Desulfofalx alkaliphila DSM 12257: one gene and its partner. The protein of the gene in region 1 binds, or shares a complex with, the protein of each later gene. Links are inferred from orthologs where the notes say so. Each region holds a gene or a part of one and is shown in the gene's direction. Other genes may lie near its edges. The genes, in order: rny and pfkA.

What was found.
Region 2: rny (region 1) and pfkA share a complex: the UniProt entries of both Bacillus subtilis proteins name them as parts of the possible RNA degradosome complex. The link is inferred for Desulfofalx alkaliphila DSM 12257 from one-to-one orthologs.

The regions. Positions count from the first base shown.
Region 1 is NZ_JONT01000004.1:69,290-78,068, forward strand. The notes cover bases 3,841-6,836. They hold rny (ribonuclease Y), read left to right. Parts: upstream 3,841-4,562; coding sequence 4,563-6,110; downstream 6,111-6,836. Other genes in these bases: BR02_RS0104180 (regulatory protein RecX), read left to right, coding at 3,841-4,119; BR02_RS0104190 (hypothetical protein), read left to right, coding at 6,328-6,836. Also shown: BR02_RS0104165 (competence/damage-inducible protein A), read left to right, coding at 1-630; BR02_RS0104170 (DEAD/DEAH box helicase), read left to right, coding at 782-2,380; recombinase RecA, read left to right, coding at 2,475-3,515; more of BR02_RS0104180, read left to right, coding at 3,661-3,840; more of BR02_RS0104190, read left to right, coding at 6,837-6,837; BR02_RS0104195 (TIGR00282 family metallophosphoesterase), read left to right, coding at 6,855-7,634; BR02_RS0104200 (stage V sporulation protein S), read left to right, coding at 7,770-8,030; BR02_RS0104205 (dipeptidase), read left to right, coding at 8,139-8,779. UniProt on the Bacillus subtilis protein: Endoribonuclease that initiates mRNA decay. Initiates the decay of all SAM-dependent riboswitches, such as yitJ riboswitch. Involved in processing of the gapA operon mRNA, it cleaves between cggR and gapA.
Region 2 is NZ_JONT01000001.1:295,339-304,054, forward strand. The notes cover bases 3,671-6,603. They hold pfkA (6-phosphofructokinase), read left to right. Parts: upstream 3,671-4,622; coding sequence 4,623-5,585; downstream 5,586-6,603. Other genes in these bases: BR02_RS0101525 (acetyl-CoA carboxylase carboxyltransferase subunit alpha), read left to right, coding at 3,671-4,611; pyk (pyruvate kinase), read left to right, coding at 5,601-6,603. Also shown: BR02_RS0101505 (DNA polymerase III subunit alpha), read left to right, coding at 1-2,107; trp RNA-binding attenuation protein MtrB, read left to right, coding at 2,195-2,428; BR02_RS0101515 (glutamate decarboxylase), read left to right, coding at 2,594-2,776; accD (acetyl-CoA carboxylase, carboxyltransferase subunit beta), read left to right, coding at 2,807-3,658; more of BR02_RS0101525, read left to right, coding at 3,661-3,670; more of pyk, read left to right, coding at 6,604-7,352; BR02_RS0101540 (DedA family protein), read left to right, coding at 7,606-8,211; BR02_RS0101545 (SGNH/GDSL hydrolase family protein), read left to right, coding at 8,208-8,716. UniProt on the Bacillus subtilis protein: Catalyzes the phosphorylation of D-fructose 6-phosphate to fructose 1,6-bisphosphate by ATP, the first committing step of glycolysis.

The DNA.
Region 1 (8,779 bases):
GTAAACAACCCGGAAATATCCTATATTGCACGTCCCGGCGAAGTTCATGTTCGTATTAGTGCACATGCAAAAACAGCCCAGCAAGCTGATAAACTGGTTAAACCCCTTGCCGATGAGGTAACAAAGCGGCTAAAACCATACATTTTCGCCATGGATGATGAAAGAATTGATTTTGTTGTGGGTGAGTTATTAAGAAAAAAAGATATGACCATTGCCGTTGCAGAATCATGTACTGCTGGGATGGTTGAATCTCGCCTTTGTGATATGGCCGGATGTTCAAAATATTTAATTGGTGGGGTTGTTTGTTACAGCTCCATGGTAAAAGAAAAAATTCTAGGCATTGACCCCAAAGGTTTGGCTGAGCACGGGGCAGTCAGTGAATGGGCTGCCAAAGCAATGGCGGAAAATGTGCGCAGCATGCTTAAGTCTGATTTGGGTCTGGCTGTCACAGGAGTGGCAGGGCCTACGTCAAGTGAAAATAAACCCATCGGATTGGTATATATTGCCTTGGCTACGCCCGAAGGTACCCAATGTCGGGAATATAAAATGCCCGGACGACGCATGGCTATCCGCCAAGGCGCGGTTAACGCATCTTTAAAAATGGTTCGCCATTATTTAGAGGGTACATAGGTTGTGTTATTTAATTATATAAAAAACAAAGGCTTTCGTTTATTTATGAAAGACTAAGCGAAGACCTTTGTTTTTATTTTTTGCATTAAATTGTTTTTTAAGATAAAATACCTTAGGAAAAAAATTAGGAAAAAAATTCTTGGAGGATGTTATGAGAATAGAAAAACACAAGGCCTACTTTGGCAATTTAAAAATAAATCGGCGAATATATCAGTCGCTGGTGAATATGGGTTTTGAAGAACCCACTCCCATTCAGGTCAAAGCTGTGCCGGTAATACAAAGTGGTAAGGACGTGGTGGGCCAGGCCCAAACCGGAACCGGGAAAACCGCTGCTTTCGGTATTCCAATAGTTGACAATTTAGATATAAAGAAAACAAAAGTACAGGCTTTAGTGGTTACCCCCACCAGGGAGTTGGCTATTCAAGTGGCTGAAGAAATTTCCAGAATAGGCCAATTGTTAAGGGTGCGAACCTTACCTATTTATGGGGGGCAATCCATTAACCGTCAGGTACGTTCACTGCAAAGGGGCGTGCAGGTGGTAATCGGTACCCCTGGCAGACTATTAGATCATTTGCGCAGGGGAACGCTCAAATTAGATAATGTAAAAACGGTGGTATTGGATGAAGCTGACGAAATGTTAGATATGGGGTTTATTGATGATATCACATCATTGTTGGATGCCACCCCGACAGACAGACAGACCTTGATGTTTTCAGCCACCATATCTGAAGATATTAAGAGACTTGCTAAACGATATATGAATCAACCGGAGTCAGTGGCGGTAAGCCAGCAAAATATTACCGTTCCCCAAATTGAACAAATTTACTATGAATCCAGCGAAAAAGATAAAATGGATGTGCTATGTAGACTGCTGGATAGTTTAGATATAAAACAATCGATAATTTTTTGCCGTACCAAAAGGGGTGTAGACCAGTTGGTTGCAGGCTTAAATGCCAGGGGTTTTTCTGCCGAAGGATTACACGGGGACATGACCCAGTACCATCGCAACAGCGTGATGAGAAAATTTAAAAAATTAGGTTTGGAACTGCTTGTGGCAACAGACGTGGCGGCACGGGGACTGGATATTGAAAACGTTACCCATGTAATAAACTTTGATATTCCCCAAGATACTGAGTTTTATGTACATAGAATCGGCCGTACCGGTAGGGCAGGGCGCAGTGGTGTTGCAATTACAATTATCACCCCTAAGGATTATCGACAGTTAAGAACTATTGAAAGGTTAACAGGCACCAAGATAAAGCGCGGCAAACTACCCTCCGCTGAGGATTTGGCGGAAATCCAACGGGAAGCAGTTATAAAAAGAATGCAGCAAATCATTGAAAACGGTGGTTTAACATTTTATCGCTCTATTGCAGAATCATTGGCTGAAGAATATACCCCAATGGATGTGGCCGCAGCGGCACTTAGATTGTCCTTGGATTTGGAATTAGGAGAAACTGCCGAAGAAGAAGGTAGGCCTTTCGGAGCAACAGGAGCAAAACATGGCATGGTGCGTCTATTTATTACCATCGGCAGACAAGAAAAAATATCACCATTGGAATTGATAAAAGCCATTTCTGATGAATCAGGAATACCGGGGGATTTGATAGGAGATATAGATATTTACGAAAAATTTTCCTTCTTTGAAGTACCCGAGGATTGGGGAAATTGTGTATTAAATTGTTTAGATAGGCAAATTATTAAGGGACGCCGTGTTATTGTACAACCTGCAAAGGGGCGAAACAATTAAATTTGTGAATCTTCATAAAACCATTGACAACCTCCAAAAAATGGGGATATAATCGAGTTAGTATCGAACGTCCGTTTTGGAGAGGAGGATTTTATTGTCAGATAAACTTGAGGCACTACAAAATGCCCTGGATCATATCGAACGTAACTTTGGTAAAGGCTCAATTATGAAATTGGGTGAAGCCAACACCAAGCTTAAGGTTGGAAAAATACCCACGGGCTGCCTTTCCTTGGATATTGCCCTAGGTGTTGGTGGAGTCCCCCGTGGAAGAATTGTAGAAATTTTTGGGGCTGAATCATCGGGTAAAACAACCATAGCCTTGCACATTATAGCACAGGCCCAAAAGTCCGGTGGAATAGCTGCATTAATAGACGCTGAACATGCCCTTGACCCCACCTATGCCCAGGCTTTAGGAGTAGATATTGAAAACTTGCTAATATCACAGCCGGATACCGGTGAACAAGGCTTGGATATTTGTGAAGCCTTGGTGAAAAGCGGTGCTGTGGATGTGGTTGTGATTGATTCGGTGGCAGCACTGGTACCTAAAGCAGAAATAGAGGGGGAAATGGGCGACTCCCATGTGGGTTTACAGGCCCGTCTAATGTCACAGGCCTTAAGAAAGCTCACCGGCGTAATCAGCAAATCAAAAACCTGCGTAATATTTATTAACCAATTAAGGGAAAAGATAGGTGTAATGTTTGGCAATCCGGAAACTACACCGGGTGGACGTGCATTGAAGTTTTATTCTTCAGTGCGTGTAGAGGTACGTAGGGGCGAGCCAATTAAACAGGGTACTGAAATTTATGGTAACCGTACTAAAATAAAAATTGTAAAGAATAAGGTTGCACCGCCCTTTAAACTTGCTGAATTTGATATTATGTATGGGGAAGGAATTTCACGGGAAGGCAGTATCCTGGACGTGGCAGCAGAACATAAAATAGTACAAAAAAGTGGGGCTTGGTATTCCTATAATGAAACACGTTTGGGCCAAGGACGAGAGAATGCTAAGGAATACTTAAAGCAGCATCCGGAAATAACCGATGAAATCGAGCAAATGGTTTATAAAAAGCTTAATATCGAGGCAGCCGGCAAAGATGATAATGAAGTAAACAATGTAGAAGATGCAAAAAAATAGCCTAGGAAATAAAACATAAACCGAGGATTCAATTCAGGAAGGGTATGTTTTATCAAGAACATACTCTTCCTGCTGGATAAAACCTTGGTTTTTCTTATTAAATAACCATTCCCGGTGGGACAAACAAGTTTTAGGGGGGAAAGTGTTGGCTGATGATGTCTATAAGAAAGCAAAAAACTATGCTTTAAGGGTACTAACCTATCGACAACGCACAAAACAAGAAATGATAGATAAACTGCACCAAAAAGGATACAAGGCCGACATCATTAAGGACGTTATAACTTTTTTACAGGAATATCAGTTTATTGATGACTATAAATATGCTTGCCAGTGGGTAGAGTACCGTCTAAAAACAAAACCCATGGGAGCAAGGGGGATAAAATACCAATTAAAAAAACGGGGTATTGATGATGAAATTATAGAAAAAGCCTTAAGCACAGTGACACCGGAAACCGAACTTGAACTGGCCCGGCAACTGGTAAGTAAGGCAAAAAGAACCGGTGATAAACCACCTTCATACAGAAAATTGGCAGCAATGCTACAGCGCCGCGGATTTGAATACTATACCATTAAAAATGTATTGTCCGAAGTAGAGAGGCAATAATGCATAATAACTTGACACATTACATAAAAACTTGTACAATTTAGAATGGTAGAAAATAGGTTTGATACTGCGATAAAGCGGTTATATATATACTCATTTGTAGAAACTGCAAGCTCATATAATTACGGTAAAACGTTTGTAATTATGATTCATAGTTAAGCTTATAGAAATATTGATAATACAACGTCTGCGCTTTGTAAGCGTAGTTTAGTTAGCCGTCAATAAAAGAGCAACATCGCCAAAGTTTCAAATACTATTTCTGCCGAGGTAAACTCGGTTTTTTTTATACTATTTAAAAGTAATTTTTTGGATAATAGTGTAAAAAACCTTTACCTATAGCTGGCTTGTACATAGCATATGTGCCAATCAGTAAGCCGGCAGTTTTAACAAAAGCATTGGTATTCCTAAAGAACTTAAAAATATTATAACTAGGAGGTGAATAAATGACCACAAATCCACAGGCTTTAGTATTATTCGCTATTCTAGCCTTAGCATTTGGATTAGTTGCGGGCTATTTTATACGCAAACACCTGGCTGAAGCAAAAATTGCCACTGCCGAGGCAGAAGCAAAAAAAATAGTTGATGATGCCATAAGACAGGCTGAAGCAAAGAAAAGAGAAGCTATACTTGAGTCTAAAGAAGAAACCTTAAGATTTCGTAATGAAGTAGAAAAAGAATATAAAGAAAGAAGAAGTGAATTACAACGACTGGAAAGGCGTTTAATACAAAAAGAAGAAACGCTGGATCGAAAAACTGAGGCTAATGAAAAGAAAGAAGAAACGTTACAGCGTAAAGAAGTTGAAATTGAAAAAACGAAAAATGAAATTAACCGAATACTAGAACGTCAGTTATCCGAACTGGAGCGCATTTCAGGACTTACTTCTGAAGAAGCTCGGCAAATATTACTTGCAGATATCGAAAAAGAAATACAATATGATGCTGCACTTATGATTAAAGAGGCTGAAAACAAGGCCAAGGAAGAAGCAGATAAAAGGGCAAGAGATATCATATCCCTGGCCATTCAAAGATGTGCTGCTGATCATGTGGCAGAAGCAACAGTAGCTGTGGTTCCATTACCAAACGATGAAATGAAGGGTCGGATTATTGGGCGAGAAGGGCGTAATATCAGGTCCTTTGAAACCCTTACAGGAATTGATTTGATTATTGATGATACGCCGGAAGCAGTAATTGTATCCGGTTTTGATCCAATTAGACGTGAAGTGGCTCGTGTAGCTTTAGAAAGGCTAATTTCAGATGGGCGAATTCACCCTGCCAGAATTGAAGAGATGGTAGAAAAGGCCCAAAAGGATGTAGACACACAAATTCGCGAAGCAGGTGAACAAGCCACCTTTGAAACCGGAGTACATGGTTTGCATCCTGAATTGGTTAAGTTGTTAGGAAGGTTAAAGTTTCGCACCAGTTATGGACAAAATGTGCTTAAACACTCCATTGAAGTGTGTCACCTTGCAGGTTTAATGGCTTCTGAATTAGGTATCGATATGCAAATTGCTAAACGCGCAGGACTACTTCATGATATCGGAAAGGCCGTGGACCACGAAGTTGAAGGACCACACGTGGCCATTGGTGTAAACCTTTGTCAGAAATACAAGGAAAATCCGGAGGTTATCCATGCTGTGGCGGCGCACCATGGCGATGAGGAGCCAAAAACCATTGAAGCGGTGCTGGTTCAAGCAGCCGATGCTGTTTCCGCTGCAAGGCCAGGAGCACGTAGGGAAACATTGGAATCTTATATTAAACGTTTGCAAAAACTAGAGGAAATTGCTAACTCCTTTGATGGTGTAGAAAAGTCCTTTGCTATTCAAGCCGGTAGAGAAATCCGCATTATGGTAAAACCAGACAAGGTGGATGACATAGCGGCTGTTAAAATAGTACGCGAAATTGCAAAACGGATTGAAAATGAGTTGGACTACCCCGGTCAAATTAAAGTAGTTATTATACGGGAAACCCGTGTGGTGGAATATGCAAAATAGTTTGTAACGGCCCCTGAAGGGGCCGTTGTTATTTGCCCTGTTTAAAACCGACAGCGCTTAAAGAATTGGTACTGTTAATAATTATTCAATACCTGATGTAAAAATGGAATATTTTAAAATGTAGAAAGGCATCGAATAAAGCAGGAAATCCAATGTATAAAAAGAATAGTTAATTAATTATATATATTCGCTCATGATTATTGTAGGTGGTGTCACAATGGATTATCATTACAGAGGAAGAAATAAAGGCCTAACAGATGGAGTAAACTTATTAATATCAATCTTAGTAAGGTACCCTCAAGTTTCAACAATTAACTTTGAACCCCAGAAAGGGACCCTGAGGTTTAATTTTATTTTTAATTATAGTTCAAAAGAACCTAAAAACATTATAAAATTACTGCAAAGCAGTATAGATACTTATCATATGTTAGAGGGTAAAAAGGCTAGGGTTGTACTTATAGATTATAATATAAAAGATGATTATACCGTTATAAATATTGAGCGGGATACGGACTCATTAAATTTGGAGGAAATATCCTTAATAGTTCAATGTTTGCAGCAATCTGTTAAAACTAATATAATAATAGAAAACATAGGTGATGAAGAAGATTTATATATGCATGAAGAACTTATCGAAGCAATGTTAGAAAATGTAAGGTATTGCAATGAAGAAAAGCCCCTTTTTGCCTTTCGTGAAGAGGGACGTGTGCTGGTGTTTAACAAATAATTGGGAGGACTTAAAGTTTGCGAGTTTTAATGATCGGGGATGTTGTTGGCCGGGCAGGACGCCGGGCTGTTAAGGATTGTCTGCCCAGCTTAAAGGTTGAGCTGGGTATTAACTTTGTCATAGCAAATGGTGAGAATGCAGCTGGGGGAAACGGTATAACAAAAACCGTTGCCAATGAACTGTTCTCATATGGTGTAGATATGCTGACCATGGGAAACCATGTATGGAATAAAAAAGAGATATATGAATACCTTCCTAAAGAAAGTCGTATTATTAGACCGGCAAACTATCCGCCGGGCGCCCCGGGTAATGGGTATAATATCTATACTGTTAATAAGGGTGTTAGAATTGCGGTAATTAATTTAGTGGGCAGAGTATTTATGCCGGAGGTTGATTGCCCTTTTCGTAAAGCTGACCAACTTATTGAAGAAATTGGTGATAGGGCAGACTTAATATTGGTGGATTTTCATGCTGAAGCCACCTCTGAAAAAGTGGCCATGGGATGGTACCTGGATGGTAGGGTAACTGCCCTTGTGGGCACCCACACCCATGTGCAAACTGCTGATGAGAGAATACTGCCAGGGGGCACCGCATATATAACTGATTTAGGTATGACAGGTCCGCGAAACTCAGTTATTGGTGTTAGAACAGATATAATTCTGCGTAAGTTTAAAACCGGTTTGCCCCAACGGTTTGAGGTGGCCAATACCGACTATCAGTTTAATGCAGTGGTAATTAGTATAGATGAATATACACTGCGGGCCACTGATATAATGCGTGTTTTTAATTTTGAATAATTTAAAAACATAAGATTAAAATATTTAAGTTAAATATGAAGGAATTTTTTTTAATATCAAGAATATAAATACATATTAGGGGTAAGCGATACAGTACTATCCTTACAGTATTATACTTGAGGAGGTTTACACAACATGGAAGTATTAAAAGTTTCAGCAAAATCTAACCCAAATTCTGTAGCCGGAGCTCTGGCCGGAGTATTAAGGGAAAATGGATGTGCAGAAATGCAGGCTATTGGCGCCGGGGCATTAAATCAAGCAGTTAAAGCAGTAGCGATCGCAAGAGGTTTTGTTGCACCCAGCGGGGTAGACCTGATCTGCATTCCTGCTTTTACAGACATTATTATTGACGGTGAAGAAAGAACAGCAATCAAGTTGATTGTAGAACCTCGATAAGCACTTATTTAGTCAATTAACCTGTTCGTGTGCAAACATGAACAGGTTTTTTCTTAGCCAAAGGTAATGCTTTTTAAGTGGAATTCATATTAAATTAGGGGGAATAAAATGGATTATCTTTCATTACATAAAAAGTTATTGGTTGTGGATGCCCATTGTGATACCTTAACAGTACTCCAGCCGCAAAACAGAAAGTTAGGAGAGTATTCCACCAAAGGCCAGGTCGATTTGCAGCGGTTGGCAAAGGGTGGAGTTAATGTTCAATTTTTTGCTATATTTATTTCCCCTGACTATGGAGAAGGGCGTGGAATAGAACGGGCACTTGAATTGATTGATTTTTTTTATAAGGAATGTGAAAATAGTTACAATCCTATTAAATTAGCTACAAATAGAAATGATATAATAGGGGCAGTAGAAGATGGTAAAATAGCGGCTGTATTAGCCATAGAAGGGGGCGAAGCCCTGGGCGGGAAATTACACATGCTTTCAATTTATCACCGCCTGGGTGTGCGCTGCCTTACTCTTACCTGGAACGGGCGCAACAGTATTGCCGATGGGGTTGGTGAACGGAGGACCAACGGGGGGCTGACAAAATTTGGTGTGCAGGTAATAAAAGAGATGAATAGACTGGGAATGTTAATTGATGTTTCACACCTTTCGGAAGCCGGTTTTTGGGATGTTATTAAGGTCACTGAACAACCGGTGGTGGCCACACATTCCAATTGCTATGCATTGTGCAAGCACCCCAG
Region 2 (8,716 bases), on another replicon or contig:
GCTTTATTTGTCCGATGACGGGGTAAGGAAGATTATTGAGACTGCCTCTGTGTTGGAAGGAATGCCCCGGCACGCTTCAACCCACGCCGCAGGGGTGGTGATTTCAAAGGAAGAACTAACCGATTACCTGCCGCTGCACCGCACTTCGGATGGTTCTATCACTACACAATTTGCCATGGGCACGGTGGAAGAACTGGGTTTATTGAAGATGGACCTGCTTGGTTTACGCAACCTGACCGTCATTCAAGAAACAATAAATTTACTGGCCCAGGAAGGCATCCAATTAAATATTGATAAGATACCAATGGACGATGCGAAAACCTATGAAATGTTGGCCAAGGGTTACGGCACCGGTGTCTTTCAACTGGAATCCAGCGGTATGCGCACCATATTAAAGGAGCTAAAACCCAGTGTCTTTGAAGACTTAATTGCTCTGGTGGCCCTTTACCGGCCCGGCCCCCTGGGTAGCGGCATGGTTGATGACTTTATTAAAAACAAGCACGGTTTGGGAAAGGTTGATTACCTGCATCCCCATCTGGAACCGGTATTGAAAGAAACTTACGGAGTGATACTATATCAAGAACAGGTGATGAAAATCGCCCAAATTATGGCTGGATACACCCCGGGCCAGGCTGATTTTTTGCGCAAAGCAATGGGCAAGAAAATACCTGAAATAATGAAAATGCATCGCCGCTGGTTTATTCATGGGGCCACCACAGATGAAAAGGGCAATGCACTGCCCGCACCAATACCCGGTGCCTTGGCAAAGGGCTACCCCCGGGGGCTGGCCGAAAAGATCTTCGACTTAATGGAGTATTTTGCCGGTTACGGTTTTAATAAAAGCCATTCTGCTGCCTATGCCCTTGTGGCCTATCAAACGGCCTACCTAAAGGCCAACTATCCGGCCCACTACATGGCAGCCCTGCTAACCTCGGTGCGGGATAATACCGATAAAATATCGGCCTATATCGATGAGTGCCATCGTATGGGTATTGCAGTACAGCCTCCAAACATTAACGCCAGCGGAGAACACTTTACGGTGGAAAATAAGCAAATATTATTTGGTTTGGCTGCTGTAAAGCATGTGGGTATCGGTGCAGTGCGGCAGATAATATCAAGCCGCAGGGAAAAGGGTGCCTTTAAAAGCTACAGTGACTTTTGCCGTCGGGTTGACCCCAGATCAGTCAATAAGAGAGTGCTGGAGAATTTAATCAAGGCAGGTTGTTTTGATTCTCTGGGCTACCGCCGCGGTCAGCTGCTTGCAGTGGTGGAGCGGGGTTTAGAGCTGGCTCAACAGGCCCAAAGGGACAGGGAAAGCGGCCAGATATCATTATTTGATATGTTGGGCGAGACAAACCAGACAGAGGAGGATATAGAACTGCCCGAAGTTGGGGAATATGCCCTGGCAGATCTCCTGGCATTGGAAAAGGAAGCGCTGGGCCTCTACCTCACCGGCCATCCCCTGGAGGAATATCAAGGTGCTTTCCGGGAGCTTACCACACACCGATTGGCTGAGATTACTTCCTTGGAAGGCCAACACAGTCTTGTCTTGGGCGGGGTGGTCAGTTCAATACGCAGTATCACCACTAAAAAAGGTGACCCCATGGCCTTTGTGGAGCTGGAAGATGCCACCGGCAGCTGTGAATTGGTGGTTTTTCCCGAGCTTTACCGCCGCAGCCAAGAAATTTTACAAGCAGACCTACCCCTGATTGTTTATGGCAAAAATAACAGCACCGAAGATGAAACGAAGGTTATTGCGGAACATATTTTGCCCTTAGAAAAACTGGAGCGTACGCTGTACCTAAGACTGGAAAAACCCGACCGGCAATTGGAAAGTTTGATTTTGCAAGAAGCAAGAAAAAACCCCGGTGAGCAGCAGGTGGTAATCTATTACAGCAGTACAAAAACCACCAAAGCGCTGCCCGAAGAAAATAAAGTAAAGGTGCCGGGGCCCCTGCTTCATTGGTTTGAGGAAAAACTGGGCAAAGAAAATGTGAGAATAAAGTGGAAACCCCTTAAAAGAAAGGGCTATGGCTCAGTCCCAACAAATGATAGAATAAATGATGACATTATAAACGAAGGTTTTCGTTCGCTGCTGGACTTTTAAAGTAGGATGGCAAGGAATTATTAATACTTGTAACCCCAATAACTTTATGGTAGTATGTTTGCTAAATAAAGGAAAAAGGTGATTAAAATGATAGATAAACAACAGGCAATAACAGGAGAATATATAGTGATAAGAGCGCTGGAAAACGGTGTGACCATAATTGGTCTTACGCGGGGCAGAGATACAAAATTTCACCACACCGAAAAATTAGATAAGGACGAAATTATGATAGCACAGTTTACAGAACACACATCGGCCATAAAAATTAGAGGACAGGTTGAATTGCTGACCAAGCATGGTCGGGTACAAAACAAGGGGTGATTATTTGTGTAGTATCCAGAGTTGTTGCTCTGGATATACTTATTTTATACTATTTTGGACGGTGTTATGGGACTTTTCTTTCACTAAAAAAAGGATTGAACAATGTTATGTAGAAAAAAACAATTGACGTTTGAAGAAGTAGGGGGGGCGTCAATATTGTGGAAAGTGGTTTATATTGCACAAAATAAGGCAGAAACAGAAAGATTACAAAAAAAACTAACTGAAGAAGGTTTTCTTATTAAAGTTAAACCATTAGGTTCAAACGCTGACGGCGGGGCTAGTTCATGTGAAATATTAGTTCTTGCGTCAGAGGTAGATGAGGCAATGGAAGTGATTAATTCTTTCTAGTTTTTGCAAACTTAGGGAGAGGTGTAAAACTTGGTTTTAGAATTTTTCCGCAAGCAAAAATATGTTACGGTGAAGCCGGAAAAAGAAAAAAGAGATATTCCAGAGGGGCTGTGGGTCAAATGTACCCGCTGCAGTGAAATACTATACATTAAAGAGCTTGGTAAAAATTATAAAGTATGTCAAAAATGCAATTTTCACTTTCGGGTCAGTGCCTACGAACGTATTGATATGACCTTGGACGCAGGCAGCTTTGTGGAATATGACAGCCAATTGGTTTCCGGCAATCCCTTGCAATTTCCCGGCTACCCGGAAAAGCTGGAAAAGGCAATGCAAACAACAGGTTTAAAAGAGGCGGTGGTTACCGGGGAGGGAACCATCCATGGCTACCCTGTGGTGTTGGCGGTGATGGATGCAAATTTCATCATGGGCAGTATGGGTTCAGTTGTTGGTGAAAAAATAACCAGGGCAGTTGAGGCTGCCATAGAGAAAAAATCCCCATTAATTATTTTTTCCACATCTGGCGGCGCCCGCATGCAAGAGGGTATTCTTTCATTGATGCAAATGGCAAAGACTACGGCAGCCCTGGCAAAATTAGATGAGGCCGGGCTCTTGTATATAACCGTTCTTACCGATCCCACCACCGGTGGAGTAACTGCCAGCTTTGCCTCCCTGGGGGACATAATTATTGCCGAGCCCGGTGCCCTGATTGGATTTACCGGCCCCAGGGTCATTGAGCAGACCATCAAGCAAAAGTTACCTGAAGGCTTTCAACGGGCTGAATTTGTGCGTCAACATGGTTTTGTGGACCTGATTGTATCCCGTAATAATATGAAACAAACCTTAACAAACATCATTTCTTTACACGTTGCGGGGGGTGAGTAAAGGTGCCGGCACTGTTAGAATTTGAAAAACCCATTGTTGAGCTGGAAACTAAAATTAACGAACTAAAGGCCTTTGCAGCGGAAAAAGATATAGACTTAAGCAATGAAATTGACACGCTGGAGAAACGGGCCCGTGAATTAAAACAAAACATTTATGGCAACCTTACCCCCTGGCAAAAGGTACAGATAGCCCGTCACCCTGAACGACCCAATGCGCTGGATTATATAAAATTATTAATCACTGACTTTATTACCCTAAGCGGCGACCGCTTATATGGCGATGATCCGGCTGTGGTTGGTGGTATTGGTCGGTTTGACGGTCAACCGGTTACGGTAATAGCCCACCTAAAGGGAAAGGACACTAAACAAAACGTAGCCTGTAACTTTGGTATGGCCCACCCCGAGGGCTACCGTAAAGCCATTAGATTAATGAAACAGGCGGAAAAATTTAAACGGCCTGTTATTTGTCTTGTTGACACCCCCGGTGCATACTGTGGCATGGGGGCGGAGGAGCGGGGCCAGGGTGAGGCCATCGCCCGTTCTTTAATGGAAATGTCTACCTTAAAAATTCCTTTAATATCTGTTATTATCGGTGAAGGTGGCAGCGGCGGTGCCTTGGCCTTTAGTGTGTCAGACCGCATACTAATGCAAGAACACGCAATATTTTCCGTTAGCACCCCTGAGGCCTGTGCCAGCATTTTATGGAAGGACGGCACCAAAGCCCAGCAAGCTGCTGCGGCATTGCGACTTACCGCCCAGGACTTGTTAGATCTGGAAGTAACCGATGAAATCATTGCTGAGCCCTTGGGCGGTGCCCACCGCAATGCTGAGGAGGCGGCAAAGCTGATGGCCAAAAGTATTAGAAAACACCTGGGGCAGTTAAAAGAGATTGCAAGTGAAACTTTGGTGGATCATAGATATAAAAAATTTAGGGCCATGGGCAAAATGGGATAGGGGGTAGTGATGTGCAGAGAATAGCGCTGATGACCAGTGGCGGGGATGCACCGGGCATGAACTCCGCCGTTAGGGCTGTAGTAAGAAAGGCTATTTACCATGGAATAGAAGTGATAGGTATTAACCGGGGTTTTAGCGGTTTTATAGATGGCGACCTGTGGCCGATGAGTTTGGGCTCGGTGGCTGATATTATCCATCGGGGTGGCACCATAATGCACACAGCCCGTTCAGAGGATTTTACCACTGCTGAAGGCAGGGCCAGGGCCTACGAAAACGTAGGCCGTTTTGGCATTCAAGGCCTGGTGGTCATAGGTGGGGACGGTTCCTTTAAGGGAGCCAAGCTATTTCACCAAGAGCATAACTTACCGGTGGTAGGAGTACCGGGCACCATTGACAACGATATACCGGGCACAGACTATACCATTGGTTTTGATACCGCCTTAAATAACGTGGTGGATGCCATAAATAAAATTAGAGACACCGCCACCTCCCATGAGAGAACATTTGTCATTGAAGTGATGGGTCGTGATGCAGGATTCATTGCTTTAAATGCCGGTTTGGCAGGTGGTGCGGAATCAATAATTATTCCCGAGGTACCCTTCGATATAAAAGAAATTTGCAATAAGCTGCTGCGCGGGGTTAAAAGGGGTAAACTGCACAGTATTATTTTAGTGGCAGAGGGCGCAGCCAGTGGCTTGGAGATAGGCAAGAAAATTGAAGAGTTAACAGGGTTTGATACCAGGGTAACAATCCTCGGCCACCTGCAAAGGGGGGGGATTCCCACTGCCTTTGACCGCTTGCTGGCTGCCCGCTTGGGAGCCAAGGCAGTGGACGTGTTAATGGAGGGCAAAACCAACCGGGTGGTGGGCATACGCTCCGGTGAAATAATAGACTACCACTTAGACGATGTTTTTAACCTAGAAAAGAAAGTGGAACTGGATATGCTCGAACTGGCAAAGATACTGTCTATATAATGGGGGGTGCAGCCTTTGAGACGAACCAAAATAGTTTGTACAATTGGCCCAGCCAGTGAAGACCTGGAAACCCTAAAGAAAATGATGCTGGCCGGGATGAATGTGGCCCGCATGAATTTCTCCCATGGCAATCATGAAGATCACGGGCGCAGAATAGCTTTGGTGCGCCAGGCCGCCGAAGAATTGGGTAAAAACGTGGCCATTATGCTGGACACCAAGGGGCCTGAAATTAGGTTGGGTACCTTTGCCCAAGAACCAATACTGCTGCGCGCCGGCGACAGTTTTACCCTAACCACCGAGGAAATTGAAGGCGACAACAGCAGAGTTTCGGTTACCTATAAGGAGCTTCCCGATGATGTTTCGGTAGGCGGTAAAATACTGGTGGCCGACGGGTTAATTGAACTTGAAGTAGAGGAAATAAGCGGCCCGGAAGTCCGTTGCCGGGTGATTAACGGCGGTGAACTTAAAAGTCGCAAAGGTGTTAATTTGCCGGGCATAAGGGTTAATCTACCCTCCATTACAGACAAGGATATAGCCGACATATTGTTTGGTGCCGAGCAGGGTGTGGACTTTATTGCTGCGTCATTTATCCGTAAACCGGCAGATGTATTGGCCATTAGGGATATTTTAGAAGAATGCCAGGCCGATATACATATTATTTCTAAAATTGAAAGCCGCGAGGCTGTGGACAATATAGCTGAAATTTTGAAGGTGTCAGACGGAATTATGGTGGCCAGGGGTGACCTGGGGGTTGAAATACCGGCAGAGGACGTGCCCATGATCCAAAAGATGCTGATAGAACAGGCCAATAAGGTAGGTAAGCCTGTTATTACCGCCACCCAAATGTTAGAGTCCATGACCCACAACCCAAGACCCACAAGGGCTGAAGCATCAGATGTGGCCAACGCTATCTTAGACGGTACCGATGCCATTATGCTTTCCGGAGAAAGCGCCGCGGGCAAATACCCGGTGGAGGCAGTGGAAACCATGAACCGCATTGCATTAAGGGTGGAAAAAAGCTACCCCTACTGCGAATACTTTACCAGGTACAGTGAAATTAAAGAGAGAACGGTTACCGACGGCATCAGCAGTGCAGTGTGCGGCATCTCCAGGGATTTGGAGGCAGCTGCCATCCTCACCGCCACTGCATCGGGGCATACCGCCCGCATGATATCTAAATACCGCCCCAGATGCCCCATTATAGCTGTTACACCCCGGGCCCAGGTGATGCGCAAAATGGCTTTGGTTTGGGGTGTAGAGCCCCTAACAGTGGGGGATATAAACAGCACTGACGAAATGATATCTGCCACTGTGGAAGTGGCGCTGGCCTCGGGAATAATTAAAGCCGGCGACCTGGTGGTTATCACAGCCGGTGTTCCGGTGGGTGTCCATGGCACCACCAACCTATTAAAGGTGCACACCGTGGGCCGCATACTGGGCCAGGGCAGTGGCATAGGCCAACAGGCAGCCACAGGCTTGGCCAAGATTTGCCGCAAGGCCGACGAGGCCAAGGAAAAAATCCAATCAGGCGACATAATGGTGGCCATAGGAACAGATCGCGATTTTGTGCCTTATATGGAAAAGTGTTCCGCTGTCATTACCGAAGAAGGCGGAATTACTTCCCATGCTGCCATAGTGGGATTAAATATCGGCATACCTGTTATTGTGGGCGTTGAAGATGCCACCAGAATAATCCCCGACGGAGAAACAATCACCGTGGACGGCCAAAGGGGCTTAATATACAGTGGCACCGCCCGGGTGATGTAATATAAAAATTAACATACTTTTAACCTATTATTGATCTGGTGTTAACATGTGCCGGTTATAATGCTAAGCAGTGTACAAGGCGGGGATAAGAACTGCGTGGGGCGGTTCCGATCCTTGCCGTTTTTTATACCCGCTTTTCCCGTTCAAAAGGAAAGTGGGTTTTTACTTTTTGGGTCAACTTTGCTCCATCTGGGCAACCTAATGTGGCGGGTAGGGACTCTGGCCGCATCCAAAAGAGATTCGGAGGAAAAAGATGGAGCAGATTATAGATACCTTGCTGCATTATTTAATAAGGCTGGGTAGCTTAGGTTTGATGTTTGCTATATTTCTCGATGCCCTAGGCCTGCCTTTTCCCGGCGGGCTGATGATTGTTATGTCTGGATTTTTAATACACCGGGGAGACTTTAGCCCCATGGAGGTGGCTATTGCCATTTTTGCCGGCTACCTGCCCGGCGCCACCGCTGCCTATTTTATCGGTGATAAAATAGGGAAACCCTTCTTTGAAAAATACGGCCGCTACCTCAGGGTTACTCCCCAAAGATTTAATAAGGCACAAGGCTGGATTGAACATTCCGCCGCAGCCTTTATAATCGGCGGACGCTTTATACCCACCTTAGGCAACCTTACGCCCTACATGGCCGGAATATCAAAGGTAAAATATCATTGGTTTTTATTTTACAGTACCCTATACACCTTGCTGTGGGCCGGCTTATACATAACGGTGGGCTATATTTTTAGGGACAGTTGGCAGCAAGCCGGTGAGATGGTTACCTCCAAATCCTGGCTTGTGGCTGTGCTTTTCTTATTGATATACTTAGCCTATAGATATTATTTTAAAAGAAAGGAGCAGGTGAGGTGATTAAAGTAGTTTGCCTGGGCGACAGCATTACCCAGGGCTATCCCTACGGGCAAGAGGCATCATGGGTGCATATTTTAAATACCGCCTTTGATTTTGAAAGGGATGTAAACTTTATAAATGCCGGTATTAATGGGCACACCACCGGGGATATGTTGGCCCGCTTTGACAGCCATGTACTTGACCGCCAACCACAAGCGGTAACCATACTCGGGGGCACCAACGATGCCTGGCAGGGAATACCCCTGGTACGGACACAGGAAAACCTCACACAGATGGTGGCAAGGGCCAGAAAAAACCGTCTGCTGCCGGTGCTGGGCCTTATTACCCCCATAGTGGTTGAACAGGTTGAAGAGTACTTTCCCGGTGATGACGCCAACCGCTTTGCAGGGCATTTAACTGATATTCGCAACTGGATAAAAAAGTTTGCCCTAGACCAAAAAATACCCCTCTTGGATTTCTTTACACCCCTGTGTATTGAGAATACCGATCAGGGCAACCCCAAATA